Regions from separate parts of the Sodalis sp. RH15 genome, predicted to be linked through region 4. Evidence: riboswitches for the same ligand, from Rfam matches in the RefSeq annotation. Region 4 holds a riboswitch; each other region holds the start of a gene.
What was found. Region 4 has a riboswitch for cobalamin ahead of btuB (TonB-dependent vitamin B12 receptor BtuB). Riboswitches for the same ligand answer to the same signal wherever they lie in the genome.
Positions count from the first base shown of each region.

Region 1 (8,143 bases), 230 kb from region 4:
ATAGCGGACCTTCACCGTATGGGCATCGACAAAGCTGGCGTCACCGGTAATGATCTGACACTGGTTACGTTCATAAAACCCTTGCCGCATGCGTATTTGCTGCTTGATGACCATATCGGCGTGATGGAGGATATCGGCAAAACTGGCCCGGGGCAGATGGGCGCTGCCGCTGTATAGCGGGTTTTGGTTGAATTCGATAATACGGCTTACCGCTTGACGCAGTGCTTTAGACGGGATCGTGCCCCAGTGGGTGCAACCGCCGCCGACGCTGTTATAACGTTCAATCACTGCGACGCGGGCGCCCTGTTTGGTTAATCCCATGGCGGCACCCTCGCCGCCGGGACCGGAGCCAATAATAATGGCATCATAATCGTATTCTGATTGCATTCGCGTCAAACCTGTCATTATACAAATTCACAACGTTAATGTAACATTGTAGCCCGAATATCCCAACGCCCGAAGGCTTTTTCTTATTCCAGTTGTTAACGGACGCAGGCTAGGGCGTTTTTGGAAAAATTCAGATTTTGTATCAACGCGGTTGCAACAAATTTTGATATAGTGGTTTTTTATGGGTATTGAGGGCTGGACTGAATTATGGGCGTCAGAGCGCAACAAAAAGAGCGGACCCGACGTTCTCTTGTCGAAGCGGCGTTCAGCCAATTAAGCGCCGAACGCAGTTTTGCCAGCCTGAGCCTGCGTGAAGTCGCCCGTGAAGCCGGCATCGCGCCAACGTCTTTTTATCGCCATTTCCGCGATGTGGATGAGCTTGGCCTCACTATGGTGGATGAAAGCGGCCTGATGCTGCGTCAACTGATGCGCCAGGCGCGACAGCGCATTGCCAAGGGCGGCAGCGTCATTCGCACCTCGGTCGCCACCTTTATGGAATTCATCGGCAATAATCCCAATGCTTTCCGCCTGTTGCTTCGTGAGCGGTCGGGCACCTCCAGCGCTTTCCGCGCCGCCGTCGCCCGCGAAATCCAGCATTTTATCGCGGAACTTGCCGACTATCTCGAAATCGAAAATCATATGCCGCGCAGCTTTACCGAGGCCCAGGCCGAGGCCATGGTCATCATTGTCTTCAATGCCGGCGCCGAGGCGCTGGATGTGGACATCAAAGAGCGTCGCGAACTGGAAGAGCGCCTGGTATTGCAGCTGCGAATGATTTCAAAGGGGGCCTTTTACTGGTATCGCCGGGAGCAGGAAAAAGCGGCCGCCCTTTCTCTTGATGAAAGCAGGTAGGTGATATGACGAACAAACCCCTCGGAGAAAAAGGAATATTAGTCCTGGCATTGATCGCCGGCTTATCCATCAATGGCGCCTTCGCGGCCATATTCAGTTCCATTGTGCCCTTTTCCATTTTCCCCATTATAACGTTGGTGCTGTCGGTGTACTGCCTGCATCAGCATTACCAGGATCGCGCCATGCCCCAGGGATTTCCTTCTCTGGCCGCGGCGAGTTTCCTACTGGGTCTGTTGCTTTATAGCGCCATTATCCGGGCGGAGTATCCGGCCATCGGTTCCAATTTTGTGCCGGCCATCCTGGCGGTAGTGCTGGTGTTTTGGATCGGACGAAAATTAAAACGGCTAGACCGTTCTGGTGAGGACCAGGATTTTTAATCAGCATTACGCCTTCCATAGCCATTAACTATGCAATTTCAGTTACCTATAAACCGGGTAGTGTCTACTAGAAACCATAGAACATATATCAAAGCATTTTCGCACTAATACCTTTTTAATCATTTGTCTTTAACTCAAAGGGAATCCCAGCGCGCGCAGTGCCGCGGCTAATTTATCTCGTCCCGCCATCGCCCTGAGCTCTTTGGTTCGCGCAATCACCCGATTGGTCCAATTACTCACCGACAGTTCATTTCGCCGGCTGAACTCGGCCAGGTCTTGGTCATAGATGTCCAACCGGGCCGGTTCGCCCGCGACATCATACTGATCCCGATGGACCACCACCGATTGGGGTAAGCGCGGTTTAACCTCGGCGGGAACGCTGTGATCGGCATAGCCCACACATAATCCGAACACGCCTACCGCGCCTTCAGGCAAATTTAGTTCAGCCGCCACCCGCTGGGTATCGTTACGTAGCGCGCCGATATAGACGGTGGACAATCCCAGGGATTCGGCCGCCACCACCGCATTCTGCGCTGCCAGCGCCGCGTCAATGGTGGCCACCAATAGCATTTCCAGGTAATTTAATGCCGCCAACTGCTGCTGTTTTTGTTCGCCGACGCGGCGCAGCCTTGATAAATCAGCCACCCACACCAGAAATAGCGGGCATTCAATAATGTGTTTCTGTCCGGCCGCAACCGCGGACAAACGTGCTTTAAGCGCAGGATCCGTTACGGCAATCAGCGACCAGGTTTGCAAATTAGATGACGTTGCGGCCGATTGGGCGGCAGCAGCGAGCGTTGTCACCGTATTATCCGGTAATGGTTTGGGTAGATATTTCCGTACCGAGCGATGAGACAGCAAAGCGGCGATGGTTTCATTCCATGGGCCGCATTCGGGCGGCAATTCAGAGCCGTAGCGCGCCGCCAAAGCGGCATGCTGCTGGTCTTTGGATGTTGACGTTGCCATTAATGTAATTGCTCCGGAAGAGATAATAAGCGATACCTCAATGCATACCTATCTGTTTCAATTGTGTCAATGCAATGATGGAAACAAAATATTTATCTACCGCATCGGCTGCGCAGGCGAAATATATGTTTTCACTGCCGGAAAAATAAGGTTGATGGAGGTATGTATTAAGTTAAAACGGATAATTGGTTGTTAGATATTGGTAACGAAGATGGCCGCGAGGAAATTCGGCCGGATGTATTTTTAAAATGAATATATAAATTATAACCCGACCGCAGGATGAGGGAGATGCTGCTTCACAGCTTGAAAGCACAAATATATGTTGTGCAATCAAGCTGTATTCGTTGATATTAGAGAGTACGACTGCGTAGCGTCAGTTACATTTAAATAACATTAACCAAATTCAATGACTTTAAATCGAGGCACCAGCGTTTTCATCAATGCCCAGGCAATGAGGTAAGCTAATCCGCAAAACATAAACATAATGCCGTAACCCACGTTGATTTCTCCCAGCGCCTGATAATGATCGAACAGCGCGCCGGCGACCTTGGTAACGGCCACGCCGCCGAATCCGCCCGCCATGCCGCCGATACCAATTACCGAGGCAACGGCTTTGTTAGGAAACATATCAGATACAGTGGTAAATAAATTCGCGGACCATGCTTGATGAGCGGAGGCGGCAATACCAATCAGGATAACCGGCATCCAGAATCCTGCATGACCCAATGGCTGGGCCAGAAGGGCGGACAGCGGGAATACGGCGATAAATAGCATAGCCCGCATACGGGCAACATAAGGATTAAGGCCTTTTTTCATGAACATGGCGGGAAGCCAGCCGCCGCCGATACTGCCCACCATTGTCATACAATATATCGTCGCGATGGGCAACATCATTTGCGTACCTGTCATCTTGTATTGCGCGGTCAGATAGGCCGGTAGCCAGAACATAAAGAACCACCATACGCCGTCGGTTAAGAATTTACCGATGGCGAATGCCCAGGTCTGGCGATAGGCCAACAAACTAAACCAGGAAATCTTTTCGTGCTCCTGTTCCCGGTTTTGTTTCGAATCCACATCCTCGGAAATATAGTCGTACTCTGCTTGATTCAATTTTCCTTTGGTAAATAATTTCAACGGCAAATCAAACAATCTTTTCCAAAAGAATAAACAAACAAAGCCAATAACACCTACGATGGCAAACGTTGATTCCCATCCCCATTGTAAAGCTAACCACGGAACGACCAAGGGAGCGAGGATGGCGCCTACATTTGCCCCCGAATTGAATATGCCGGTGGCGAAAGAACGCTCTTTCTTGGGAAACCATTCGGCGACGGCTTTAATAGCGCATGGGAAGTTTCCCGATTCTCCCAATCCTAAAACCAGTCGGGCGAACATAAATCCGGCTATCGTTATTGGCACCGATATACTCAACGAGGACAGCATAGCGGAAATCCCACCCCCTATCTGCGCCACAAAGGCATGCAATACCGCGCCAAGGGACCAAATGCCTAACACCCAGGCGTACCCCACCTTGCTTCCGGTAAAATCGACAAACCGTCCGGCAAAGAGCATCCCGATAGCGTAAGTAAATTGAAACACTGCTGCGATATTCGCGTAGTCGCTGTTACTCCAGCTGAATTCTTTGGCTAGTGCCGGCTCCAACAGGCTCAGCACCTGCCGGTCGAGATAATTTATGGTGGTACCAAAAAACAGCAATGCGCATATTACCCATCGATAGTTTGTCCGAGACATCCTTCACCCCATTGAAAAACAAAACGTCATTTTATTTAATGTGAAAGTATATTTTAAATTTACATGGGATTTTTGATATGAAGCATGTCACATATCGATTAAGGCGGTAAAAATATATTCAGGGCCTGGCAGGGAGGGGCCCAAGAGTTGGGCATAAGAATGGGAAAATTGCCCCCCGACGGAGGCGTTTGCAGTCATGGGGCCAGTGGTGTCGGTAATGGCGGGAAATGATTATTCGCCGATGCGGGAATCGGCAGTGCAGAGCGCCCTGAAACAGGCGCCGCTCATTCAGGCGTTTTTGCCGTCAATAAGACGCCGCATTCCATATGACGGGTGTAAGGGAATTGATCAAACAGCGCCATGCGTATGATGTCGTGAGTTTGAGAAAGGGATTCCAAATTGCGGCACAATGACTCGGGATTGCACGAGATATACAGGATGCGCGGATAACACCGCACCAGCTCCACCGTGGCGTCATCCAACCCGCTGCGCGGCGGATCGACAAAAATAGTTTCGCAGCGGTAACTGGCCAGGTCGATATCTTTCAGCCGGGTAAATTCCCGCACACCCTGCATGGCCTGGGTAAACTCCTCCGCCGACATGCGGATGATCTGCACATTGCCGATATGGTTGGCGGCAATATTATACTGTGCCGCTTCCACCGAAGGCTTGGCTATCTCCGTCGCCAGCACCCGCTCAAAGTTACGCGCCAGCGCCAGCGAAAAATTCCCGTTGCCGCAGTACAGCTCCAGCAAGTCTCCCCGTGCGTCTTGGGTTGCCGCCAGCGCCCACTCCAGCATATGGATATTGACGGCGGCATTCGGCTGGGTAAAGCTGTTTTCAATCTGCCGGTAGATGAGTTCCCTTCCCGATACCGGCAATCTTTCATCCGCATAATCCCGGTCCAGGCAAATTTTGGTTTTGGCGGCCCGGCCGATGAGATTTACCGCAAAACCCTGCGCCCGCAATTCATCCCGCAGCGCTGCGGCGGCCTCGCGCCATTCGTCATCCAACGGACGGTGGTATATCAGCGTGATGACCGCTTTACCGCTCATGGTGGTGAGATAATCCAGCTGAAAAAGCTTACGGCGTAAAACCGGCGAAAGGCGCAAGGCCTGGATCATTGCCGTCATCAACCCATTGATTAACTCGCTGCCGGCGGCAAAGAAATCGATGCGGATACGCTCTTTGGTGAGCGGATCAAACATGATGTGGTAGAGGTCCTGCTCTTCATGCCAAATCCTGAATTCGGCTCGCATCCGGTAATGATTTACCGGTGAACGGAATATTTCCGGCTCCGGCGCCCGGTAAGCTGCCATCATCGCTTTTAGTCGGGCGGCTTTTTCAGCCAATTGCGTTTCGTAAGCGTCGATAGGCAACGTCTCGGTAGTCATGATGATTTCTCGTCGATATGGGCCAACTTTATCGGTTTGTGGGGATTGTAGGGGATAAATGGATGATGTCCAATGCTGTTCAATTTATAATTTCTTACCTAATGAGTTCTATAGACATAATTATCCCTTTGATTGTAGGATATTTGCCCGGTCTCTTGTGAGTTAAAAGGGAATCCAGTTCTAAGCTGGAGCTGACGCGCAGCGGTGAGGGGACGTCAGGGCGATAGCGGAAGCAGACACTGTCTTTTCGACGGGAAGTCGTCGCCTGGTGTTAAACACATCCCAAGCCCGAAAACCTGCCGGTATTTCGTCGCAATATCCCTGTTTATCGCGTGCTATCAAACACGGAACCTGCGGCATCCTATTTTATCTATTGGATGCTACGTCAATGTTGACTATCAAAAATACCGTTCTGGCGGCATTGTCCGTTACGACATTCTCCGGGTGGGCGCAGGATAACAACGCTCCAAACGGCAGTAATGACACACTTATTGTTTCGGCAAATCGTTTTCCACAGCCGGTTTCATCAGTGCTTGCGCCCACCAGCGTCGTGACACGCGAGGATATCGACCGTGGCCAAATCAAATCGGTAGCTGAAGCCTTAAGCCGTTTACCGGGCGTGGATATCGCGCAATACGGCGGACTGGGACAGCAAAGCTCTCTGTTCATTCGCGGCACCAATTCCAGTCACGCCCTGGTGCTCATCGATGGCGTGCGTTTGAATCAGGCTGGGATTTCCGGCTCATCCGATCTTAGCCAAATTCCCATCTCTCTGGTTCAGCGCATCGAATTTATCCGCGGTCCGCGCTCCGCCGTCTACGGCTCGGACGCCATCGGCGGGGTGGTCAATATCATCACCACCCGCGAAAAACCCGGAACCACCCTGAGCGCCGGCATGGGTTCAAAGGGTTACCAAAGTTACGATGGGTCCACTCAGCAGCGGCTGGGGGATAATACCGTGGCCACGGTGGCGGGAAATTACACCTATACCCGCGGATTCGATGTGCAGGCCAATTTGCCCGACCCTTATGGCGATCCGGCGCAGCCCGACCGGGACGGATTCATGAGCAAGACCCTGTTCGCGTCGTTGGATCATACGTTCAATCAACAGTTCAGCGGTTTCGCGCGGGTGTATGGCTACGACAATCGTACCGCTTATGACGGCACTTATGCCTATACCGACCCGGCGCATGAAGATGCGCTGCTCGATACCCGCCAGTTATATAGCCGCACCTATGATACCGGCCTGCGTTTTCAGGAAGGTATATACGCCTCCCAGCTCTCATACAGCTATAGCCATACCAAGGACTATAACTACGATCCCAAATACGGACCCTATTCGGCTTCCGCTACCCTGGACGATTCCGATCAATACAACCTGCAATGGGGCAATACCCTCCACGTCACTCACGGTCTGGTCAGCGCCGGGGTGGATTGGCAGAAACAGACAACCGAACCCGGTACCGACTACCTCACCGATGGCTACGAGCAGCACAACACAGGCATCTATGCCACGACGCAGCAGCTTTTCGGACCGGTGACATTGGAAGGCGCGGTGCGGGGAGATGACAATTCACAATTTGGCTGGCACGGCACCTGGCAAAGCAGCGCCGCCTGGGAGTTTATCGAAGGCTACCGCCTGATCGGCTCTTACGGCACCGCGTACAAGGCGCCGAACCTGGGCCAGCTCTACGGCGCTTATGGCGGTAACGCCAACCTGGATCCCGAAGAGAGCAAACAATGGGAAGGCGGCGTTGAAGGACTGACAGGTCCGGTGGACTGGCGTATTTCGGCTTATCGCAACGATATTGATAATCTCATCGATTACGATACGGCGGATGAACGCTACTACAATATCGGCAAAGCCCGTATCAAAGGGGTGGAATGGACCGCCTCGGTAGATACCGGCCCGCTCCGGCATCAATTAACCCTGGAATATCTCGATCCCCGAGACGCCACCACGGACCAGATCCTGGCCCGCCGGGCCAAGCAGCAGATAAAATACCAGTTGGATTGGCAAGTGGCGTCCATTGACTGGTCTCTTAACTACCATTACCTCGGCCAGCGTTATGACACGGATTATAACACTGAACAGGTGGTGAAGATGGGGGGCGTCAGTTTATGGGACATTGCCGCTTCTTATCCGTTAACGCCACACCTGACGGTTCGTGGTAGAATAGCCAATCTGTTTGATAAAGAGTATGAGACAGCTTATGGCTACCAGACCGCAGGACGAGAATTTTATCTCACGGGAACCTATTCCTTCTGACGGTAGCAAGACAAAACGACCCACCATCCTGATTTTTGATTCAGGGGTGGGTGGTTTATCCATTTATGATGAAGTGCGGGAGTTACTGCCGGATCCGCATTATATCTATGTTTTCGATAATGAAGAGTTCCCCTATGGCGAAAAGC
Region 1 is NZ_CP178738.1:6,849-14,991, reverse strand. It holds gene sthA (Si-specific NAD(P)(+) transhydrogenase) at 1-387, opposite strand, end outside; gene fabR (HTH-type transcriptional repressor FabR) at 595-1,239, shown strand; gene ACL2XO_RS00055 (YijD family membrane protein) at 1,245-1,616, shown strand; gene ACL2XO_RS00050 (NADPH-dependent oxidoreductase) at 1,746-2,582, opposite strand; gene ACL2XO_RS00045 (MFS transporter) at 2,976-4,334, opposite strand; gene trmA (tRNA (uridine(54)-C5)-methyltransferase TrmA) at 4,619-5,728, opposite strand; cobalamin riboswitch at 5,860-6,047, shown strand; gene btuB (TonB-dependent vitamin B12 receptor BtuB) at 6,117-7,997, shown strand; gene murI (glutamate racemase) at 7,942-8,143, shown strand, end outside.
Region 1: it holds a riboswitch for cobalamin, as region 4 does, so the genes downstream of both, btuB (TonB-dependent vitamin B12 receptor BtuB) here and btuB (TonB-dependent vitamin B12 receptor BtuB) in region 4, are expected to answer to the same signal.

Region 2 (8,143 bases), 1.9 Mb from region 4:
TCGGATTGAGCGGTCCCTCCACGGCCGACAGCGACTTAATGATCCGGCCCCCCTGTGGCGCAACGCCAAAATCAAAAGGAGAAAAAACCGGCCTGCGCTATAGGTATTCCCGCCAGATCCCCCATAATAAATAACTCATGTCCTGCCGAGCCATTTTATTTCGCAACGCAAAGGAGACAATTATGCACATTGATTTATCAGGTAAAACCGCCCTGGTCACCGCCTCAACCAGCGGTATCGGCTTCGCCATCGCCAACGGCCTGGCACGGGCCGGCGCCGCCGTGGTCATCAACGGACGCAGCCAGGATACCGTGGACAAAGCGCTGGCCGCCATCGCTGCTGATGTTCCCGGCGCCGTCCTGAGCGGGATCGCGGCCGATCTATCCGATGCCGCGGGTGTGGCGCGTTTAACTGACGCGGTACCAAAAGCGGATATTCTGGTGAATAATGCCGGCATCTACGGCCCGAAACCTTTTTTCAGAATAGACGACGACGAATGGGAACACTATTTCCAAACCAACGTGATGTCCGGCGTACGCTTGTCGCGCTTCTATCTGCCGGGCATGCTGGATCGCAATTGGGGCCGCATCGTCTTTATCTCATCGGAATCGGCGCTGAATATTCCCGCTGAAATGATCCATTACGGCGTGACGAAAACGGCGCAGCTCGCGGTTGCGGGCGGGTTGGCCAAGCTTGCCGCCGGCAGCGGCGTAACGGTGAATTCCGTATTGCCCGGACCGACACTGTCCGACGGGGTCCGGGCCATGCTGAAGGGAAGCGCGGAGGAAGCAGGCATCAGCATCGAAGAGGCCGGAGCCGATTTCGTACGCACCCAGCGCTCCACTTCTATCCTGCAACGGCTGGCAACCCCGGAAGAAGTGGCCAATCTGGTGATCTACACCTGCTCAACGCAAGCTTCCGCCACCACCGGCGCCGCATTGCGGGTAGACGGCGGCGTGGTGAACAGCATCGTTTGATTGAAAATGTCGCTTCACGCCGGGACCGGGGAGGTGGGATGCGTTACCAATATTGATATTGCATCGCCGTGCTTCTGTGGCGCTTTATGACATAAAGAGGGAAGATTTCCGTTTCCCGGCCGTAGCTTAAAACACAATTCCCCACCGCGTCGAAGCGCTGGCACTCTTCAATCTTGGAAATCTGGCTGATGGATGTGGTTGAAACCGAATTGGAGCCCAGTTCCCTTCCCGCGTTATCATAACGGTAGGTCGTGGAGCCTTTCGAAGACGCGGTGGTGGCTAACAGGCCTTTTTTGTCGTAGTTATAAACGTACTGATCGTTCGCCAGCGCATCCGAACCGCGCGAGACGCTTTTCACCAGCCGGCGCCGCTTGTCATAGCTATACACCGTGGTAGTAAAGCCTTTTTGATCGTTAATGGTAAAAGCATCCGTAGACGTGGCGATCAAACCGGTTTTATCGGTGGAAAAATTGATTTTTCCCAGCTTGTGGGTCGCCAATGTCTGGGTCCCCTCTTTATCCAGGATGACGGTAATTTCATAGTCGGATTCCCAGCCGCCCGGCGCTTTGACGGTATGGTTGATCATCCGCAGGATCACGCTGCCTTCGGATTTACGATAATCAAAAAGCGCATCGGACAAGACACCGCAGCGATCAAAGCGAATGTTGCCGGAGGCCTGTTCATTCACATCCTTCCCTACCATGCCGGAGACCATCATCTTGATATTCCCCCTCGCATTGCCGTCCAACATGATGAGATTGTTATTGTCGTTCACCCTGCGATGTTTGTCAGCGCAGCTAACCGCGGCAACGGCGGAGGTGGACAACAGGCTTCCCAATAAAAACACCGCCGCCCATTTCTGGAAAAGTGTGATCATGGCGTTTTGCAGCATATCCATTTGCGAGAGGAACACTCATTCTATAGCAATTGCCCCTCTCCATCCATTGTCCAAACTGCGGTGACGATGTCTGAGCGGAATATCGCCGCCAAACGCCATAAGATAAGGCTGATTTTTTCCGGCATCGATTTTCCGGCTTTTTGCCGTCCACTCCCCCCTACGCCGGACATTGTGTTATCTTAGCCGCCGGAACAACCCGCCTGAGAATCTGAACGATGGAACACAAGAAAACCTTCCCGCAGCAAAAAAACCACCTGCATCCGCGGAACCGCCATCGTTCACGCTATGATTTTGATGCGCTGATCGGCCGTTGCCCGGCGCTGGCGCCGTTCGTTAAACCCAATGCCTGGGGAGACATTTCGGTGGATTTTGCCGATCCCGCGGCGGTGAAAATGCTGAATAAAGCCTTATTACTACATTATTACGGCATCGAGCACTGGGATATTCCCGCGAATTACCTCTGTCCGCCAATTCCCGGCCGAGCAGACTATATACATTATCTCGCCGATTTGCTGGCGGACGGTAATGGTCAAGAAATACCCCGCGGCAAAAATATCGCCATCCTGGATGTGGGCGTGGGAGCCAGCTGTATTTATCCCATTATCGGCCAGCATGAGTACGGCTGGCGTTTCACCGGCTCGGAAAATGACAAAATTTCGCTAAACTCGGCCAAAATGCTGGTGGAGATGAATCCCACGCTGAGAAACAGCGTGCGGTTGCGCCACCAAAAGCAAAGCGACGCTATTTTTGACAATATCATCGGCATCGCAGAACGCTTTGACGCTACTATATGCAACCCGCCTTTCCATGGTTCGGCGGAGGAGGCGCGCGCCAGCACCCGGCTGAAGCTGCATAAACTCGGCAAAGGCGAAGTGGCGGACACGCCGGTGCAAAATTTCGGCGGTAAAAATAACGAACTCTGGTGTGAAGGGGGTGAATTGGCCTTCGTCGGCAAGATGGTCGAAGAAAGCGTCGGCAAAGGCAAAAACTGCCTGTGGTTCACCTCGCTGATTTCCAAGCACACCACCCTGCCGCCGCTGTATGAGGCCCTGAAGCTGGCCGATGCGTACGATGTGCGCACCATTGATATGGCCCAAGGCCAGAAAATCAGCCGCTTTATCGCCTGGACCTTCCAGAATGCCGAACAACAGGCGCAATGGGCCGCCGAGCGCTGGCAGAAACCGGAATAACCCGGCGGCTCCCGGCGGCGAGAAGCCTATAAACAGCCGCCGAGGACAAGCCGTTAACGTTAGCGGCTGGCGACAGCAAGAATCAACGTTACCCTCGGCGCTCGCCGGCCTGTCGTGGCGACACGGTTCAACGGGATTACCTTCGGCGGGCGCCGGCGTGCCATGACGACAAGGGTCAGCAAGATAACCCTCGGCGCTAACCGGCCTTGCAAATCGGCACGTCCGGATGGAATAATCACGATTTGGCCGCCAGCGCCGCCTCTATCATCTCTTTGGCCTGACCGATGGTTAGCGGCAGCCCCTTTTCATCGAGCCGGCCGTCGCGCATCAACAGCTCCGCCAGATGAGCCACCCGAGGCAATCTCAGTTCGAAACGCCGCAGAATGTCTTTTTGATTGAAAAACTCAGAGAGATTCCCCCCCAGAACCACTTCCCCTTTATCCATCAAATAGACCTTGTCCGCCAGCAGCGGAACGATATCCATATCATGGAGGGTAAAAATCAGGGTGATGCCCAGGGTTTTATTGATATCGTTCAGCATATGCACCAAATGACTGGCCGACCGGGGGTCGAGGGCATTAAAGGGTTCATCCAGCACCAGGACTTTCGGTTTCATCGCAATTACGCTTGCCAGGGCAATGCGCTTCTTCTCGCCGCCGCTGAGATTAAAAGGATTGCGGTGAATATAGGACTCCATGCCGACGATATTCAGCGCCCAGCGTACGGTGTTATCCAATTCCTCGCCGGCAATTTTCATATTAACCAGGCCGTAGGCGACTTCCCGATAAACCGTGGCGTTAAACAGCTGGTCGTCTGAGTCCTGGAAAACCATGCCCACCCGGCGCCGCAGTTCGATGAAGTTCTCCCTCACCACCGGCAGGCTATCCACCACCACCCGTCCGCCCTGAGGCAGCAACAGTCCGTTAAAGAGCTGAAACAGCGTCGACTTCCCCGCGCCATTGGGGCCCAAAACAGCGACACGCTCGCCCTGGCCAACGGTCAGATCCAGATGATTCAGTGCATTGTGTTTACCGTCATAAGAGAAGCTGACGTCGGAAAGCTTGATAATGTCCATGGTTTTCTCGGTTAGCGGCTTAACACATTCAGCGTGACGACCAATATCAGCAATAAGCCGGCGGCCAGGCCAATCAATTTATCCCGCCTTGGCACCTTGGTGGTAAAAAAGCACAGGTCGTGACTGTCTTCATCATAACCGCGAGCCAGCATGGCCTGATAAATCCGCGTGCTTCGGTCCAGGGATCGGATGAGGATACCGCCGGCGACCTTACCCGTATCCCTGACTCTGCGCAGCCAGGAAACAGTCTCTCCCAAGCGGCTGATTTGCGCCTGCCGCATGGTAAAGGCGGTATCCTGCATAATAAAAACATAACGATACATCATATCCGCAATATCAATAACGGTATGCGGCACTTTGCAAAGGCGCAGCGTTTCCAGGATATCTATCATCGGCGTGCTGAATGACAGGGCGGCAACCAGGGTCACCGCCGCCATGATGCGTAAAAAAAGGACAATACCGAAGACCAATCCCTCCTGATAGGCATCAAGGGAAAAGTAGTGAAGCGGAATAGTGAACAGCAGCCGGCTGCCATGGGTGAACAGCACGCTTAAAAATACCAGCCAGGCAATACCCATCGGCATGATCAAGCGTTTTAACAATGCCCTGCGGTCAAAGGGCATAACGCAAAACAGACTGATGGCGGCCAGCCATAATGCCAGCGCCAGATACCATTGGCTCAAGACGGAAGCCACCGCCACCGCCGACAGCAAAACAACGGTTTTTATCCGGCTGTCCAGCCGGCGCAGGGGACTGGAGGATTCATCGGCGAAACGCGCCAGGCTCATGATTCTTCTTCTTTGCTCCCGACGGCGTTGCCCTTGCCGCCAAACAGCTTCAGCCAATGATATCCCACAATCAGGCCGGCGAAAAAGTTGGCCACGGAAAAGGCCCCCACCTCGGCATCCCCCGGCAATTCCACAAAGGGATGATGAGGTTTGTGCGCCACGCCGGTGGCCAAATCATTGACGTGGTTATCCGTACCGCTGCCGTCCATGTTGTGGGAATTCATATAGGTCCCCGAGGCAAAGATAAACAGCAGGATAACGCACATGACCGCCAGCATGGTTTTGGTGAAACCATCAAAAAATTGGGTTTTTTTCGCCTCTTCGGTCGGAGTCTCAATCTGCAATGACATGTTATGCTCCCGTTCTCGTCAAGATTCCCGGCAACAGGTCAGGACGCCGGCTGACCATGGCCTGCAGCACCGCGGCGGTAAAAACCGCCTCGGCCACCGCCAGCGGCAGCTGCGTCGGACCGTAGCCCATGAAAAAAATCATCCACTGCTTCACCAGCGGAACGTTGCCGTGCAGGCTTAACGCCAGCTCAAACGCGCTGGTGAGATAGGTCACCAAATCCCCCACCAGGCCGGCCATGCCCGCGGCGAGCCATAACGGAAAACGAAACGCCCTGAAGAATTTCCACACGGCGTAACCGGAAAAAGCCCCGGCAATGCCCATGGAGACCGTATTGGCGCCGATGGTGGTAATGCCGCCATGGCCCAGGAAGACCGCCTGGAAAAACAGCACAATCATCGACACCACCGCGGTGGCGAACGGACCGATAATAATCGCCGCCAATGGTGTGCCGCACGGATGAGAGCTGGAGCCGGTGACCGGCACCGGCAAATGCATCGCCGAGATAACAAACACCGCGACGCCGATCATGGCGAGGAAAGGTTTATAAGCGAGATTAGTTTTGATTTTTCGTTTTATTTCATAGATGCCCGGCACAACAAAAACCGCCGTCACGGCATAATAAACGGCGCACGCCGTCAGCGGTAAAATTCCATCTTCGATATGCATGCCTGATCCTCACGAGTGTCAACTATACCCATCATCTCTCTCGTTGCAGCTGTGCTGGATAGACTCTTTCACTCGAATAACCTGCCTGAGTAAGCCTCATCGGGATTTTTCGCTTGCCGCCGCTTGAAAACCATTGGGTATATAACACAAATTAAAAAACCAACATGCGGCAGTGAAGGAAGGAAAATAAGTTCAGACACGGGGAATGTTAACCACTCTCGCCGCGAAGTTATAACCGAACCCTTCCCATCACCCCGGGGATTGGTACTTCCTGTATGAGATGGGCCGGTCTCCTGGCTTGCCGTCATTCTTCTTTACCGCCTTCCCATGTCATAAAACACAGTGGCTGAAGGTAAATTCGTCAGGCTTACAGTAGCGGGGGCTGCGCCGGAATATTGATTATCCCAAAAGGGATCTGCACCGGCTTTCCGTTTCACCCGCCTCGCGATCGCGAAGCTAAGGCACCCAAATCTCGGAAATTTATCCTGAGTTTTTTTTCAATTAACGTCAAGGGATAAATAAACCTTATGTCGGGATTTTGTTGCGGTAGATCATGATAAGAAGAAATGATGAACGGGAGAAATTAGCGGGTGGATATCAGATTTTGTTAGGGAGGCGGGGGTTGTGCTTAAAATACCGGAAAATATTTGTAACGGTGAAATATGATTTACATCAAATATTGCCTTATAAAATTTAATTAGAAACATGCATCTAAATCAATTTTATAAAATCAAGAAATCAAGCAACCTGCTTATTGCGCCGATTAAAACAACCGGCGCGACATTATAATATTATTCTATTATTTCAATTGGCGGTGCGGCAAATCCGCCTGGAGCTGTATATCCCCAACCAATCCATGCCTGCGAATTTTCCGGTATTAAAATTGGTGGGATATCGTCGCCAGCGTCAAAAGGTGTAACGCCATCCCACACACAGACATTTATGACCACACCGTTTTGAATTTCTGCATAGTTTGCCATACACCTCACCACTCTATTTCTATAAAACCAGCGCTACCAGCGCCACCATTTCCACCACTGCCACCGCCAGAATATGGCGTTGCGCCGCCAGAACCACCAGCCCCATAACCACCCGCTGGAAGACCGTTCGGGCCGGCACTACCAATACCCGCGCGCTGATTGCCCCCACCCCCACCGAATGGCGAACTACCACCATTGCCCGATAAACCAGGCCAGCCATTTATTGAAGTATTTGCGCCCGGTGAGGCACTGTCACTTCCAGAACCGCCTTGAGGAAATCCGCTACCACCCGCACCTCCGCCCAAGGCTCCAGTACTGATACCAGCCCGGCCGACACTGCCGCCATTTCCCCCCGACAAGGTGATTAATGATCCTACTATCGTGTTCCCTCCGTTAGAACCCTTTGTGGCATTGTCTGAGCCCTGTCCACCTCCAGTACCTCCCGATCCAGCTCCACCTATGGTAATAGGAACTACCTGTCCTGGCGTCACACTGAGCACCGCTCTCTGAATCGATTGACCAGCACCGCCCCCGCCAGCGCAAGAGCCGGAAGCATTTGCTATATTGTTACTGCCGCCCCCGCCGCCAGCGCATCCGGAAATATAAATCGTTGTAACGCCTACCGGCACAGTGAAATTGCCGCTGGAGGTAAACGTAGCAAAACCATGGGGCGCCAGGGCTTCATAATCCGCCTGGGCGGTGACGTTAGCACCGGCACCTGCGGCAAAGGATTTGAAGTTGTTTGTTGTCATTAGAAATCCTCCAATAATTTTATCGAATGGATATAATGATTAAGTGAGCATATATTCAAAATTTGTATATATATAATCACGTTTAAACTTACAGGTTAAAAAATTAAAAACCCGTTATTGAAAATTTCCGTATATTCTGGAATGTTTTATTTTATTAAAAACATCACAATGTCAAACAAATTAATATATAATATTAACCATGCTGTCTAAGCATTAGCAGGCGGAACGATGAATTCGTCCTGTTTATATAACCACCCCATATCTACAGGTGAATCATCGGTAATAAGTATCGGTATTGTATTATCCGGCCAAACAACGGGTGTCATTCCATCCCATAATATGATATTGACAACAATTTCTTTATTAATAAGTGCATATCTAGCCATATTATACATACTCCCATATTATAACCATACCTGGCGCTCCTGAGCCGCCGGAGAAAGCTGACGCTGTATTTTCTGTATTA
Region 2 is NZ_CP178738.1:1,642,132-1,650,274, reverse strand. It holds gene ACL2XO_RS07755 (hypothetical protein) at 1-9, shown strand, start outside; gene ACL2XO_RS07750 (SDR family NAD(P)-dependent oxidoreductase) at 183-977, shown strand; gene ACL2XO_RS07745 (hypothetical protein) at 1,021-1,875, opposite strand; gene rlmF (23S rRNA (adenine(1618)-N(6))-methyltransferase RlmF) at 2,091-3,065, shown strand; gene ACL2XO_RS07735 (energy-coupling factor ABC transporter ATP-binding protein) at 3,301-4,140, opposite strand; gene cbiQ (cobalt ECF transporter T component CbiQ) at 4,152-4,928, opposite strand; gene ACL2XO_RS07725 (hypothetical protein) at 4,925-5,278, opposite strand; gene ACL2XO_RS07720 (energy-coupling factor ABC transporter permease) at 5,280-5,945, opposite strand; cobalamin riboswitch at 6,211-6,429, opposite strand; gene ACL2XO_RS07715 (hypothetical protein) at 6,737-6,925, opposite strand; gene ACL2XO_RS07710 (hypothetical protein) at 6,945-7,145, opposite strand; gene ACL2XO_RS07705 (hypothetical protein) at 8,065-8,143, opposite strand, start outside.
Region 2: it holds a riboswitch for cobalamin, as region 4 does, so the genes downstream of both, ACL2XO_RS07720 (energy-coupling factor ABC transporter permease) here and btuB (TonB-dependent vitamin B12 receptor BtuB) in region 4, are expected to answer to the same signal.

Region 3 (8,143 bases), 2.6 Mb from region 4:
ATAAAGTCGGTTCCCGGCAGGAACTGCATCAGCAGACGGGCGGTACGGCGCATGTCGGAATGGGTAAAGGTCTGGTCGTTGCTGGACGCGCATTCCAAATCAAGAGAAGAACAAATCAGGTTCTCCGCCAACACCGCCCTTATGCCGGAGGGCACCGCGGACGGAATACCGATACAGCTGACCGAACCGTTTTGCAGCCCCTGCACGCCGGCGGCGCGGGTGATGAAAATACAGCGCGCCTCCAGATACAGCATGGATTTGCCCTCGGCGTAGCCCATTTGCACTTCCGAGCCGGAGCCGGAGGTAAAGCGCATTTTCAAACCGCGGGAGGCATAAGAAGAGGCCAGGAAGCCTTTTGACCACGGCGTGTCGTCGCCGTCGGTGAATACCGGTTCGGTACCGTAGACGGAAATGGTTTCCGCATAACAGGTATGGCCCAGCATGCCCAGCTTCAGTTCGGTGGCTTCTTCCAGCGAGCATTGCGTCAATACGCCGGGACGGCCCACTTGCGAGCCTACCAGCAGCGCGATGGCGTTAAACGGCGCGTAGCGCGCCACCGCCACGGTGGTTTCCTGTTCATCGAAACCGCGGAACGCGCCTTCAGCGGCGTCAGCGGCGATTTGCACCGGGTTATCCTGAATATTGGTCACGTGGGCTTGTTGCGACGGAGTACGGCGAGCACGCATTTTCTGCATCGACATCATCATTTCCACCACGTTCATCTGCGACATCACTTCGACGATTTTTGCCGGCGTCATGGCGGTGGTGAGCGGAATGATATCCCCACGGGATATATTCGGGTCGCACAGCATCTTGGCCAGTTTCACCGAGTCCATCGCCATGACTTCTTCGGCGCGGGGCAGGTTGATGCCGTAGTTGGCGATAAAATGATCAATCAGATCAAACTGCTCGCGAGGCTTACCGTCCAGTTCGGTGATTTTGCCGTTGACTATCTTGATGGACGGCTTGGGATCGTTGGGGCTTTCCATGGCTATAAAGCCTTCTTCCACCCACTCTTTGACGAATCCGTCCTGGTTAATCGGCCGTTTCGCCAATGCTTCAAATCGCTTGGATTTCATGCCATCCCCCCTAAGGAATCAGATATAAGACGGGCGATCGTTTTGCGGCGCGGCGCCCAGCGTACCGAGCAGCGTTTTGCCGATTTCACGGGCGGAGATCACCGCCTGACGGACCGCGCCGGAATCGCCGGATACCACCAGAATGACTTCGTTGCTAAAACTGGTGCCCTTGGCGGGGGAACTGTAGGCCACCACATCCACATTGGCGGATTTCACCGCCGTATCGGCCATCACCACGCCGATGGCGGCGGGCGCGCCGACAATCACGCCGCAGGCTTTGCCCAGGGGCGCGCCGAAGGCCTTTTCCAGCGCATAGCTGGCGCGGGCGCTGTATTGCAGTTCGATATGGCCGGCGTCATTGGCGTAAACGTCGCCAAACGTCCGATCCAGCTCCTTAAGCGCCACTTCCACCGCCCGCTTGACATCGGAGACATCTTCACCGCCAAAGATAATCAAAGAGCCGTGGCCGGCGCCGCCTTTGGTATCGCGCGCCAGCTCAATGCTGACCACTTCGGTGTTGGTGGCTTTCACTGCCTCATCCGCCGCCATGATCTGCGGACCGGCGCCGGTACGCGCGCCAAGAATGCCGATGGAGCGGTAATGTTTTTCCTGCTTCATCGCCGACAGCACCTCGCTGTCGACATTGGCAATCACCAGGCCAATGGTATCGCCGATGGCCGTACCCACAAATTCAGTCAGGTTACAGGTTTTCTCCGACATATCCGGACCTTTATCCAAGGGTGTGTGGGAAGGAGACGCCGTGGCGCCTTCACCGATTTTTTCCATCACCTTAGCCAAAATCTCCTCAATGGCTTTATCGGTGTTCATTCACGTATTCCTTTCGGCAAAAACTTCTCCACATCCCCGTGGGGGCGCGGAATAACATGGGTCGCCACCACTTCGCCGACGTTGGCCGCGGCCATGGCGCCGGCGTCGGTGGCGGCTTTCACCGCCCCTACGTCGCCGCGTACAATCACCGTAACCAGACCGGAGCCGATTTTTTCATAACCGACCAACACGACATTGGCCGACTTCACCATCGTATCGGCCGCTTCGATGGCGGCGGTGAGACCTTTGGTTTCAACCATACCCAGGGCTTCTTGTTGCATTTTGTTACCTCGACCAATCGTTGATATGCGTTGGGTGTCCGGCTGGAAATATACCCAAACGCCGTGAAAATTAATGGCCGTCCTGCATTGTAAATAGCGAAAATGATTGGCGCGGCTATAGCAAAAATTAGGTTTGATTATTTAATAAAGCGAGCTGTGATCGGTCAGGGGGAAATGAACAGCCATAGCAAATATCCGTAATTGAAGTTTCAGTATTCAATTAACCGACTTGAAAAGTAAGAAAAGTTATGATCTGAGCTGATAATGTTCATTCCACAGAAAATGAATAATAACGAAAAAGTGTTATCTGATTTAAAACGACAAACCCAGCATTGACGGTATCTGTAGTCCGATGGGCGCTTAAAATTGATTATGGTTTTACTATTTATTACCTGCGGCGTTCTCCCGGCGCGGCGGGAAACGGCGTTTTGCCTTATGTGCTATCGAACCCCCGTTTTGATAATTGTGTACCGGAGCACATTATCAAATGGGTAAAAAATGATTGAATCTAAGGTAGCTTTGAAGAAGAAAGGGGGGAATATGAATTCCGGCAGTTTCATGGATTCAGATTTGATAAATAAAATCGCGCAGGATTTCGCTAATGCCACCAATCTGGCGGTTGTGGTGGTGAATATTCACGGCGAGGAAGTCTCGGATTTATATCACTTCACCCCTTTTTGTCAATTAATGCGCCAGGATCCGGAGATGAGCCGGCGCTGCCGTATGAGCGACAGGTGCGGCGGACTGGAAGCGTCAAAATCCAATCAGCCCTGCATTTACCGCTGCCACGCCGGCCTGACCGACTTCTCCATTCCGCTGCTTATCAGCGGACATTTGGTTGGGTTTGTCTTATGCGGACAGGTCCGGGTGCATGACACCGTAACCCTGCCTTCGGTGCAGGACTGTACCAGCAGGGCTTGGCAAAAAGATTATCAATTAACTGAAAGCTATGAAAAAATTCCGGTGGTGGATTTCGATCGCCTCATCTCATCCGCCGATTTGCTGAAAATGATTGTGGATAACTACCTGAAACAGCAGTTGGAAGTGGTGGTATTCAAGGAGCACGGCGACGGGCCGCTAGAACGCCGGACGGCGGTTCCCAGCCAGCACGAGAGCAAGATGAAAAAAGCGTTGCGCTGCATCGACAATCATTACTTCGAGGATCTGCGGCTGGAAGACGTGGCGGCGATGGTCTACCTCAGTCCCTATTATTTCAGCAAACTGTTCAAGAAATACCAGGGGGTCGGCTTCAACGCTTATGTTAATCAATTGCGTATGCAAAGCGCCCGGCAGATGCTTGAACAAAGCGATTGGCCCATCGCCACTATTGCCCGCAATCTCGGATTTTCTCAGGCAAGCTACTTTTGCAAGTTATTTCGCCAAACCTACCGTATTACTCCTCAGGCCTATCGTGAACAGCGCTTTTCGCCGCCGGAAAATAAAGATATCGTTGCTTTATTTAATTAATTTTATCCCTTTAAATTGACGTAACAAAAAAATGTTATCGCCATCCGATAAATTCCAAATAAATCCGCCGCCGCGAACATTTTTTTTGATCCGAAAGGGGGTATATTCACCTTTGAATACTTTACATTAGTCATCAACGGCCGATTGCCCGGCTTCACCAGGGCCGCCGGCCGCTGTGGAAAAGTACATTTTGCATTCAGGTGAAACGTGCCGCAAGGCCGTTAGGGAAGGAGGTGAAAATCCTCCGCAGCCCCCGCTGCTGTGATGCCGACGACTCCGTGATAACCACTGATCTCAGCCGATTGGGAAGGTTCGGAGAAGGATGACGCCAAGCCAGAAAACCTGCCTGATTGCCTATAGCCTTTATAGGCTCGGTAACAACTCCTTCGGCGGGAAGCGGGTTGTCCCAACAATGCCGTCGGGACAGTGAGTCTCCCGCAGCCTTTGTTTGCGACAATCCCCAGCGGCGCCTCTGGGGAGTAACGGGATGAAGATGAAAGCGATACTCATCGGCGGCGCGCAAAGCGGGACAGGCAAGACCTTGCTCACCCTGGGACTGCTGCGCGCCCTGGCGCGGCGAGGTTTGCGGGTGCAGCCCTTCAAATGCGGGCCGGATTATATCGATACCGGCTGGCATCAGGCGGTAAGCGGTATTCCCTCGCACAATCTCGATGCCTATATGCTTGAATCGTCAACGCTGAACGGTCTGTTCAACCGTCATATGTCCGATGCCGATATCGGTATCATTGAAGGCGTCATGGGTCTTTACGACGGGCTGGGCAGCGATGGGGATCGGTGCAGCAGCGCATCCCTGGCCAAGCAGCTGAGGGTGCCGGTGATACTGGTTATCGACGGCAAAGCGGTTTCCACCTCGGCGGCGGCAGTCGTCTTGGGGTTCAAGCAGTTTGACCCGGCGGTAAATATCGCCGGCGTCATTATCAATCGCGTTTCCTCGGAAAATCATTTCAACCTCATCAAAACCGCCATCCTGCGCTACTGCAATGTGCCGGTATTGGGTTACCTGCCGCCATTGCCTGACTGGAATTTACCCTCCCGCCATCTGGGGCTGATTCCGGCGCGGGAGTCCGAACGCGGGCAAACCCAATGGGAGCAGTTGGCTGACGGCGTTGAGCAACATATCGATCTGGATAGATTGCTGGCATTGGCCGAGTGCCGCCCCGATGTAGGCCGGCTGCCCGCGCTGCCGGGCCATGAGCGTTATTCCGGGCTGACCCTGGCCCTGGCGGACGACGAGGCGTTTAATTTTTATTATCCCGACAACCTGCGGATGCTGCAGGATATCGGCGTACGAATTATCCGTTTCAGTCCGCTGCACGATCGGGTTTTACCTCCCTGCCAAATGATCTACCTCGGCGGCGGTTTCCCGGAAATGTTCCCGACCCAGCTGGCGGATAATCGGCCCATGCGCCAGGCGCTGCTGCGCGCCGGACAGAACGGCGCCGCCATCTATGCCGAATGCGGCGGCCTGATGTATCTGGGGGCGGCGCTGATAGTACAGGACGGCACCAGCTATCCCATGGTGGGACTGCTGCAGGGCTTTAGCCGCATGACCCAGGGGCTTAAACGCTTCGGTTATTGTGAAGGCCGGTCGTTAAGCGACAATCTGCTGGCGGGCCGGGGTGAAACCCTGCGCGGGCACGAGTTCCACCACTCCGAATACATCACCGATGAAACGCCGCTGTTTCGCATGAGCAAAACCGCCGCCAACGGGGACGTCCACCAGTGGGCGGGCGGGTACGGCGGCGGCAACATTTTCGCCAGCTATCTCCACGTGCACTTCTACCAGCGGCCCGCCATGGTGAAACGCTGGCTTGATCTGGGATGCGCGCAATTATGACGACTGCTGCGATATTGCCTGTTCAACAGGCGGTCATATCCATGAGCGATGCCGGTATGCTTTTGGTGCGGGGAGACGCGGCATGTTGACGCTCAGCGCCTATATTGTCGGTTATTTTCTCGATCTGTGGCTGGGGGACCCTCCCCATTGGCCCCATCCGGTACGCTGGATGGGCAACGCCATCAGCGGAATGCAGCGGCTGATCCGCCGCTGTTGCCCCGGCGAATCCACGCTCTATGCGGGCGGCGGCATACTGTGGCTGACGGTGGTGGGGGGAACCTGGCTGATAGCGGACCTGGTGTTGCGGTTACTGTCGTTCAATCCCTGGCTGCAGTGGCTGGCGGAGGCCTGGTTAACCTATACCCTGCTGGCCACCCGCTGTCTGCGCGATGCCGCCATGGCGGTGTATCACGCCCTGCGGGCGGATACCCTGGAAGAGAGCCGCCGGCAGCTCTCCTATATCGTCGGGCGCGATACGCAGCATTTATCCCGGCCGCAAATCATGCGGGCGGTGGTGGAAACCGTGGCGGAAAACAGCGTCGACGGCGTTATCGCGCCGCTGTTTTGGCTGTTTATCGGCGGCGTGCCGCTGGCCATGGCCTATAAGGCGGTAAATACCCTGGATTCCATGGTGGGTTACCGCACGCCGAAATACCGGGCCATCGGTTATGTCTCGGCAAAACTGGACGACCTGGCCAACTGGCTGCCGGCGCGGCTGGGCTGGATAGTGCTGGCGCTGTCGGCGGGGGCGCTGCGCCTGGACGGGCGCCGGGCCTGGCGCATCGGCTGGCGCGACCGCTATCAGCATAAAAGCCCCAACTGCGCCTGGTCGGAAGCCACGGTGGCGGGGGCGCTGGGGGTGCGTTTGGGCGGCCCCAACCGCTATTTCAATGAGTGGGTGGAAAAACCCTGGATCGGCGAGGAAACCCGTGAAATCGATCTGGAAGATATCACCGCCGCCATTCGCCTGATGTACCTGGCTTCCGCCATAACGCTGGTCTTGCTGTGCCTGCTGCGTATTGTCGCGGCACATTATCTGCAACCGAATCTGTGACAACGCCCGGAGCGATGAAAAGAATGCCTTATATCAAGCAACCGCAGCAAATCGAACAGACCAGTTTCGATATTATCCGGGACATTATTGCCCGCGAGCGGCCTGAATTTCATTTCTCCGACCCATGGCAAGAGAAGATCATCCTGCGCGCCATTCATACCAGCGCGGATTTCGACTGGCTGGATATCCTGCATTTTTCCGCCGACGCACCCGCTGGCATCGCCAGCGCCCTGGCGGCCGGATGTACGCTGTATACCGATACCACCATGGCGCTGTCTGGCATCAATAAGCATGAACTGACCCGCCTGGGCTGCCGGATCCACTGTTTTATCGGCGACGAGCTGGTGGCGGCACAGGCGCGCCGGCAGGGCATCACCCGTTCCATGGCGGCGGTGGACCGGGCCGTCGGCGAACCGGGCAAAAGCCTGTTTGTGTTCGGCAACGCGCCGACGGCGCTGTTTCGTTTGCTGGAACACCAGGCCGCGGGCACCGGCGCCCGGCCGGAAGCGGTGATCGGCGTGCCGGTGGGTTTTGTCGGCGCCGCCGAGTCCAAACAGGCGCTGGCGGAAAGCGGCCTCACCTGTATCGCCGCCCTGGGACGCAAAGGCGGCAGCAATATCGCCGCCGCCATCGTCAACGCCATTTTGTATCAGCTGCGGGAGGCCTGATGGACGAGGTGATTTGGCATAACGGCAAGGCCTATCGCAAGGGCTATACCACCGGTTCGTGCGCCACCGCCGCGGCGAAGGTGGCCGCGCTGATGCTGCTGCGCCAGCAAATCATCGACAACGTCTCCATCGTCACTCCGTCCGGCGCCACGCTGCACCTGAACGTGGAGCGGCCGCTGATAAGCCCGGCACAGGCCACCGCAGCCATTCGCAAGGACGGCGGCGATGATGTGGACGCCACCGACGGCATGCTGATTTTCGCCCGGGTCAGCCTGCGCGGCGACCCGGCCATCGTCATTGACGGCGGCGCCGGCGTCGGCCGGGTCACCCGCAACGGTATCGGGCTGGACATCGGCCAGGCCGCCATCAATAAAACTCCCCGGCAAACCATCGAGGCGGCGGTGCGCGAGGTGATAGGTCCCGGGCGCGGCGCCGACGTGGAAATTTTCGCCCCCGAAGGGGAAGAGCGGGCGCGAAAAACCTACAACGGCCGGCTGGGCATCCTGGGGGGGATTTCCATTATCGGCACCACCGGCATCGTCACGCCGATGTCCGAGGAGAGCTGGAAAAGTTCGCTGTCGCTGGAGCTGGGCATGAAGCGGGCCGAAGGGCGCGAACGGGTGATCCTGGTGCCGGGCAATCACGGCGAGCGTTTTGTGCGCGAGCAATTGGGACTGGATCCAGGTGACGTTGTCACCATGAGCAATTTTGTCGGTTATATGCTCAAAGAGACCGAGCGGCTGGGCTTCCGGCAGGTATTGATGGTGGGGCATTTCGGTAAGCTTATAAAAGTGGCGGCGGGAATTTTCCATACGCACAGCCATATCGCCGACGGGCGGATGGAAACCCTGGTAGCCTGGCTGGCCCTGTGCGACGCTCCCCATGAACTGATGCACCGGGTGGCGGCC
Region 3 is NZ_CP178738.1:3,380,837-3,388,979, reverse strand. It holds gene pduC (propanediol dehydratase large subunit PduC) at 1-1,079, opposite strand, end outside; gene pduB (propanediol utilization microcompartment protein PduB) at 1,098-1,907, opposite strand; gene pduA (propanediol utilization microcompartment protein PduA) at 1,904-2,188, opposite strand; gene pocR (transcriptional regulator PocR) at 2,729-3,655, shown strand; cobalamin riboswitch at 3,837-4,020, shown strand; gene ACL2XO_RS15430 (cobyrinate a,c-diamide synthase) at 4,149-5,513, shown strand; gene cbiB (adenosylcobinamide-phosphate synthase CbiB) at 5,599-6,567, shown strand; gene ACL2XO_RS15420 (cobalt-precorrin-8 methylmutase) at 6,591-7,235, shown strand; gene cbiD (cobalt-precorrin-5B (C(1))-methyltransferase CbiD) at 7,235-8,143, shown strand, end outside.
Region 3: it holds a riboswitch for cobalamin, as region 4 does, so the genes downstream of both, ACL2XO_RS15430 (cobyrinate a,c-diamide synthase) here and btuB (TonB-dependent vitamin B12 receptor BtuB) in region 4, are expected to answer to the same signal.

Region 4 (8,143 bases):
GCCAGATGTTTGAACTGCGCTCGTCCCACTTCATAAGGAACTTTCAACATCGTCAGTTCCTGTTCGGTTTTGCCCACCGAACTGATTTCCGGGATGGTATAGATACCGGTGGGAATATTTTCAATCAACTGTACGTTGGCCTGTCCCTTGATGATGACCTGCGCCGCGATGCGTCCCTGATCGTAGGCAGCGGAAGCCAGGCTCGGATAGCCGATGACATCGCCGACGGCATAAATATGCGATATGGCGGTCTGATACATGCTGTTGACCTTGATCAGGCCCCGGCTGTCCGCTTCCAATCCGATACTTTCTAGCGCCAGCGAGTCGGTATTACCGGTACGGCCATTGGCATACAGCAGGCAGTCGGCACGCATCCGTTTTCCTGACCGGAAATGCACTTCAACGCCTTGGTCGGTGCCTTCAATCTGTTCATATTCTTCATTGTGGCGAATCACCACGCCGTTTTCCCAGAAATGGTAGGAAAGCGCATCCGACATTTCCTGATCGAGGAAGGCCAGCAGCCGGTCGCGGGTATTGATTAAGTCGACTTTAACGTTCAAGCCCCGAAAAATTGACGCGTATTCACAGCCGATAACCCCGGCGCCATAGATAATCACGTGCTGGGGATCGTGTTTTAAATCCAGAATAGAATCGCTGTCGTAAATGCGGGGATGATTAAAGTCCACGTTTTGGGGGTGATAAGGCCGTGAGCCGCAGGCAATGACAATATGGGCCGCGCTGAACGTTTCAGCCGAGTTATCCGGATAGCGGACCTTCACCGTATGGGCATCGACAAAGCTGGCGTCACCGGTAATGATCTGACACTGGTTACGTTCATAAAACCCTTGCCGCATGCGTATTTGCTGCTTGATGACCATATCGGCGTGATGGAGGATATCGGCAAAACTGGCCCGGGGCAGATGGGCGCTGCCGCTGTATAGCGGGTTTTGGTTGAATTCGATAATACGGCTTACCGCTTGACGCAGTGCTTTAGACGGGATCGTGCCCCAGTGGGTGCAACCGCCGCCGACGCTGTTATAACGTTCAATCACTGCGACGCGGGCGCCCTGTTTGGTTAATCCCATGGCGGCACCCTCGCCGCCGGGACCGGAGCCAATAATAATGGCATCATAATCGTATTCTGATTGCATTCGCGTCAAACCTGTCATTATACAAATTCACAACGTTAATGTAACATTGTAGCCCGAATATCCCAACGCCCGAAGGCTTTTTCTTATTCCAGTTGTTAACGGACGCAGGCTAGGGCGTTTTTGGAAAAATTCAGATTTTGTATCAACGCGGTTGCAACAAATTTTGATATAGTGGTTTTTTATGGGTATTGAGGGCTGGACTGAATTATGGGCGTCAGAGCGCAACAAAAAGAGCGGACCCGACGTTCTCTTGTCGAAGCGGCGTTCAGCCAATTAAGCGCCGAACGCAGTTTTGCCAGCCTGAGCCTGCGTGAAGTCGCCCGTGAAGCCGGCATCGCGCCAACGTCTTTTTATCGCCATTTCCGCGATGTGGATGAGCTTGGCCTCACTATGGTGGATGAAAGCGGCCTGATGCTGCGTCAACTGATGCGCCAGGCGCGACAGCGCATTGCCAAGGGCGGCAGCGTCATTCGCACCTCGGTCGCCACCTTTATGGAATTCATCGGCAATAATCCCAATGCTTTCCGCCTGTTGCTTCGTGAGCGGTCGGGCACCTCCAGCGCTTTCCGCGCCGCCGTCGCCCGCGAAATCCAGCATTTTATCGCGGAACTTGCCGACTATCTCGAAATCGAAAATCATATGCCGCGCAGCTTTACCGAGGCCCAGGCCGAGGCCATGGTCATCATTGTCTTCAATGCCGGCGCCGAGGCGCTGGATGTGGACATCAAAGAGCGTCGCGAACTGGAAGAGCGCCTGGTATTGCAGCTGCGAATGATTTCAAAGGGGGCCTTTTACTGGTATCGCCGGGAGCAGGAAAAAGCGGCCGCCCTTTCTCTTGATGAAAGCAGGTAGGTGATATGACGAACAAACCCCTCGGAGAAAAAGGAATATTAGTCCTGGCATTGATCGCCGGCTTATCCATCAATGGCGCCTTCGCGGCCATATTCAGTTCCATTGTGCCCTTTTCCATTTTCCCCATTATAACGTTGGTGCTGTCGGTGTACTGCCTGCATCAGCATTACCAGGATCGCGCCATGCCCCAGGGATTTCCTTCTCTGGCCGCGGCGAGTTTCCTACTGGGTCTGTTGCTTTATAGCGCCATTATCCGGGCGGAGTATCCGGCCATCGGTTCCAATTTTGTGCCGGCCATCCTGGCGGTAGTGCTGGTGTTTTGGATCGGACGAAAATTAAAACGGCTAGACCGTTCTGGTGAGGACCAGGATTTTTAATCAGCATTACGCCTTCCATAGCCATTAACTATGCAATTTCAGTTACCTATAAACCGGGTAGTGTCTACTAGAAACCATAGAACATATATCAAAGCATTTTCGCACTAATACCTTTTTAATCATTTGTCTTTAACTCAAAGGGAATCCCAGCGCGCGCAGTGCCGCGGCTAATTTATCTCGTCCCGCCATCGCCCTGAGCTCTTTGGTTCGCGCAATCACCCGATTGGTCCAATTACTCACCGACAGTTCATTTCGCCGGCTGAACTCGGCCAGGTCTTGGTCATAGATGTCCAACCGGGCCGGTTCGCCCGCGACATCATACTGATCCCGATGGACCACCACCGATTGGGGTAAGCGCGGTTTAACCTCGGCGGGAACGCTGTGATCGGCATAGCCCACACATAATCCGAACACGCCTACCGCGCCTTCAGGCAAATTTAGTTCAGCCGCCACCCGCTGGGTATCGTTACGTAGCGCGCCGATATAGACGGTGGACAATCCCAGGGATTCGGCCGCCACCACCGCATTCTGCGCTGCCAGCGCCGCGTCAATGGTGGCCACCAATAGCATTTCCAGGTAATTTAATGCCGCCAACTGCTGCTGTTTTTGTTCGCCGACGCGGCGCAGCCTTGATAAATCAGCCACCCACACCAGAAATAGCGGGCATTCAATAATGTGTTTCTGTCCGGCCGCAACCGCGGACAAACGTGCTTTAAGCGCAGGATCCGTTACGGCAATCAGCGACCAGGTTTGCAAATTAGATGACGTTGCGGCCGATTGGGCGGCAGCAGCGAGCGTTGTCACCGTATTATCCGGTAATGGTTTGGGTAGATATTTCCGTACCGAGCGATGAGACAGCAAAGCGGCGATGGTTTCATTCCATGGGCCGCATTCGGGCGGCAATTCAGAGCCGTAGCGCGCCGCCAAAGCGGCATGCTGCTGGTCTTTGGATGTTGACGTTGCCATTAATGTAATTGCTCCGGAAGAGATAATAAGCGATACCTCAATGCATACCTATCTGTTTCAATTGTGTCAATGCAATGATGGAAACAAAATATTTATCTACCGCATCGGCTGCGCAGGCGAAATATATGTTTTCACTGCCGGAAAAATAAGGTTGATGGAGGTATGTATTAAGTTAAAACGGATAATTGGTTGTTAGATATTGGTAACGAAGATGGCCGCGAGGAAATTCGGCCGGATGTATTTTTAAAATGAATATATAAATTATAACCCGACCGCAGGATGAGGGAGATGCTGCTTCACAGCTTGAAAGCACAAATATATGTTGTGCAATCAAGCTGTATTCGTTGATATTAGAGAGTACGACTGCGTAGCGTCAGTTACATTTAAATAACATTAACCAAATTCAATGACTTTAAATCGAGGCACCAGCGTTTTCATCAATGCCCAGGCAATGAGGTAAGCTAATCCGCAAAACATAAACATAATGCCGTAACCCACGTTGATTTCTCCCAGCGCCTGATAATGATCGAACAGCGCGCCGGCGACCTTGGTAACGGCCACGCCGCCGAATCCGCCCGCCATGCCGCCGATACCAATTACCGAGGCAACGGCTTTGTTAGGAAACATATCAGATACAGTGGTAAATAAATTCGCGGACCATGCTTGATGAGCGGAGGCGGCAATACCAATCAGGATAACCGGCATCCAGAATCCTGCATGACCCAATGGCTGGGCCAGAAGGGCGGACAGCGGGAATACGGCGATAAATAGCATAGCCCGCATACGGGCAACATAAGGATTAAGGCCTTTTTTCATGAACATGGCGGGAAGCCAGCCGCCGCCGATACTGCCCACCATTGTCATACAATATATCGTCGCGATGGGCAACATCATTTGCGTACCTGTCATCTTGTATTGCGCGGTCAGATAGGCCGGTAGCCAGAACATAAAGAACCACCATACGCCGTCGGTTAAGAATTTACCGATGGCGAATGCCCAGGTCTGGCGATAGGCCAACAAACTAAACCAGGAAATCTTTTCGTGCTCCTGTTCCCGGTTTTGTTTCGAATCCACATCCTCGGAAATATAGTCGTACTCTGCTTGATTCAATTTTCCTTTGGTAAATAATTTCAACGGCAAATCAAACAATCTTTTCCAAAAGAATAAACAAACAAAGCCAATAACACCTACGATGGCAAACGTTGATTCCCATCCCCATTGTAAAGCTAACCACGGAACGACCAAGGGAGCGAGGATGGCGCCTACATTTGCCCCCGAATTGAATATGCCGGTGGCGAAAGAACGCTCTTTCTTGGGAAACCATTCGGCGACGGCTTTAATAGCGCATGGGAAGTTTCCCGATTCTCCCAATCCTAAAACCAGTCGGGCGAACATAAATCCGGCTATCGTTATTGGCACCGATATACTCAACGAGGACAGCATAGCGGAAATCCCACCCCCTATCTGCGCCACAAAGGCATGCAATACCGCGCCAAGGGACCAAATGCCTAACACCCAGGCGTACCCCACCTTGCTTCCGGTAAAATCGACAAACCGTCCGGCAAAGAGCATCCCGATAGCGTAAGTAAATTGAAACACTGCTGCGATATTCGCGTAGTCGCTGTTACTCCAGCTGAATTCTTTGGCTAGTGCCGGCTCCAACAGGCTCAGCACCTGCCGGTCGAGATAATTTATGGTGGTACCAAAAAACAGCAATGCGCATATTACCCATCGATAGTTTGTCCGAGACATCCTTCACCCCATTGAAAAACAAAACGTCATTTTATTTAATGTGAAAGTATATTTTAAATTTACATGGGATTTTTGATATGAAGCATGTCACATATCGATTAAGGCGGTAAAAATATATTCAGGGCCTGGCAGGGAGGGGCCCAAGAGTTGGGCATAAGAATGGGAAAATTGCCCCCCGACGGAGGCGTTTGCAGTCATGGGGCCAGTGGTGTCGGTAATGGCGGGAAATGATTATTCGCCGATGCGGGAATCGGCAGTGCAGAGCGCCCTGAAACAGGCGCCGCTCATTCAGGCGTTTTTGCCGTCAATAAGACGCCGCATTCCATATGACGGGTGTAAGGGAATTGATCAAACAGCGCCATGCGTATGATGTCGTGAGTTTGAGAAAGGGATTCCAAATTGCGGCACAATGACTCGGGATTGCACGAGATATACAGGATGCGCGGATAACACCGCACCAGCTCCACCGTGGCGTCATCCAACCCGCTGCGCGGCGGATCGACAAAAATAGTTTCGCAGCGGTAACTGGCCAGGTCGATATCTTTCAGCCGGGTAAATTCCCGCACACCCTGCATGGCCTGGGTAAACTCCTCCGCCGACATGCGGATGATCTGCACATTGCCGATATGGTTGGCGGCAATATTATACTGTGCCGCTTCCACCGAAGGCTTGGCTATCTCCGTCGCCAGCACCCGCTCAAAGTTACGCGCCAGCGCCAGCGAAAAATTCCCGTTGCCGCAGTACAGCTCCAGCAAGTCTCCCCGTGCGTCTTGGGTTGCCGCCAGCGCCCACTCCAGCATATGGATATTGACGGCGGCATTCGGCTGGGTAAAGCTGTTTTCAATCTGCCGGTAGATGAGTTCCCTTCCCGATACCGGCAATCTTTCATCCGCATAATCCCGGTCCAGGCAAATTTTGGTTTTGGCGGCCCGGCCGATGAGATTTACCGCAAAACCCTGCGCCCGCAATTCATCCCGCAGCGCTGCGGCGGCCTCGCGCCATTCGTCATCCAACGGACGGTGGTATATCAGCGTGATGACCGCTTTACCGCTCATGGTGGTGAGATAATCCAGCTGAAAAAGCTTACGGCGTAAAACCGGCGAAAGGCGCAAGGCCTGGATCATTGCCGTCATCAACCCATTGATTAACTCGCTGCCGGCGGCAAAGAAATCGATGCGGATACGCTCTTTGGTGAGCGGATCAAACATGATGTGGTAGAGGTCCTGCTCTTCATGCCAAATCCTGAATTCGGCTCGCATCCGGTAATGATTTACCGGTGAACGGAATATTTCCGGCTCCGGCGCCCGGTAAGCTGCCATCATCGCTTTTAGTCGGGCGGCTTTTTCAGCCAATTGCGTTTCGTAAGCGTCGATAGGCAACGTCTCGGTAGTCATGATGATTTCTCGTCGATATGGGCCAACTTTATCGGTTTGTGGGGATTGTAGGGGATAAATGGATGATGTCCAATGCTGTTCAATTTATAATTTCTTACCTAATGAGTTCTATAGACATAATTATCCCTTTGATTGTAGGATATTTGCCCGGTCTCTTGTGAGTTAAAAGGGAATCCAGTTCTAAGCTGGAGCTGACGCGCAGCGGTGAGGGGACGTCAGGGCGATAGCGGAAGCAGACACTGTCTTTTCGACGGGAAGTCGTCGCCTGGTGTTAAACACATCCCAAGCCCGAAAACCTGCCGGTATTTCGTCGCAATATCCCTGTTTATCGCGTGCTATCAAACACGGAACCTGCGGCATCCTATTTTATCTATTGGATGCTACGTCAATGTTGACTATCAAAAATACCGTTCTGGCGGCATTGTCCGTTACGACATTCTCCGGGTGGGCGCAGGATAACAACGCTCCAAACGGCAGTAATGACACACTTATTGTTTCGGCAAATCGTTTTCCACAGCCGGTTTCATCAGTGCTTGCGCCCACCAGCGTCGTGACACGCGAGGATATCGACCGTGGCCAAATCAAATCGGTAGCTGAAGCCTTAAGCCGTTTACCGGGCGTGGATATCGCGCAATACGGCGGACTGGGACAGCAAAGCTCTCTGTTCATTCGCGGCACCAATTCCAGTCACGCCCTGGTGCTCATCGATGGCGTGCGTTTGAATCAGGCTGGGATTTCCGGCTCATCCGATCTTAGCCAAATTCCCATCTCTCTGGTTCAGCGCATCGAATTTATCCGCGGTCCGCGCTCCGCCGTCTACGGCTCGGACGCCATCGGCGGGGTGGTCAATATCATCACCACCCGCGAAAAACCCGGAACCACCCTGAGCGCCGGCATGGGTTCAAAGGGTTACCAAAGTTACGATGGGTCCACTCAGCAGCGGCTGGGGGATAATACCGTGGCCACGGTGGCGGGAAATTACACCTATACCCGCGGATTCGATGTGCAGGCCAATTTGCCCGACCCTTATGGCGATCCGGCGCAGCCCGACCGGGACGGATTCATGAGCAAGACCCTGTTCGCGTCGTTGGATCATACGTTCAATCAACAGTTCAGCGGTTTCGCGCGGGTGTATGGCTACGACAATCGTACCGCTTATGACGGCACTTATGCCTATACCGACCCGGCGCATGAAGATGCGCTGCTCGATACCCGCCAGTTATATAGCCGCACCTATGATACCGGCCTGCGTTTTCAGGAAGGTATATACGCCTCCCAGCTCTCATACAGCTATAGCCATACCAAGGACTATAACTACGATCCCAAATACGGACCCTATTCGGCTTCCGCTACCCTGGACGATTCCGATCAATACAACCTGCAATGGGGCAATACCCTCCACGTCACTCACGGTCTGGTCAGCGCCGGGGTGGATTGGCAGAAACAGACAACCGAACCCGGTACCGACTACCTCACCGATGGCTACGAGCAGCACAACACAGGCATCTATGCCACGACGCAGCAGCTTTTCGGACCGGTGACATTGGAAGGCGCGGTGCGGGGAGATGACAATTCACAATTTGGCTGGCACGGCACCTGGCAAAGCAGCGCCGCCTGGGAGTTTATCGAAGGCTACCGCCTGATCGGCTCT
Region 4 is NZ_CP178738.1:5,978,953-5,987,095, reverse strand. It holds gene sthA (Si-specific NAD(P)(+) transhydrogenase) at 1-1,151, opposite strand, end outside; gene fabR (HTH-type transcriptional repressor FabR) at 1,359-2,003, shown strand; gene ACL2XO_RS27040 (YijD family membrane protein) at 2,009-2,380, shown strand; gene ACL2XO_RS27035 (NADPH-dependent oxidoreductase) at 2,510-3,346, opposite strand; gene ACL2XO_RS27030 (MFS transporter) at 3,740-5,098, opposite strand; gene trmA (tRNA (uridine(54)-C5)-methyltransferase TrmA) at 5,383-6,492, opposite strand; cobalamin riboswitch at 6,624-6,811, shown strand; gene btuB (TonB-dependent vitamin B12 receptor BtuB) at 6,881-8,143, shown strand, end outside.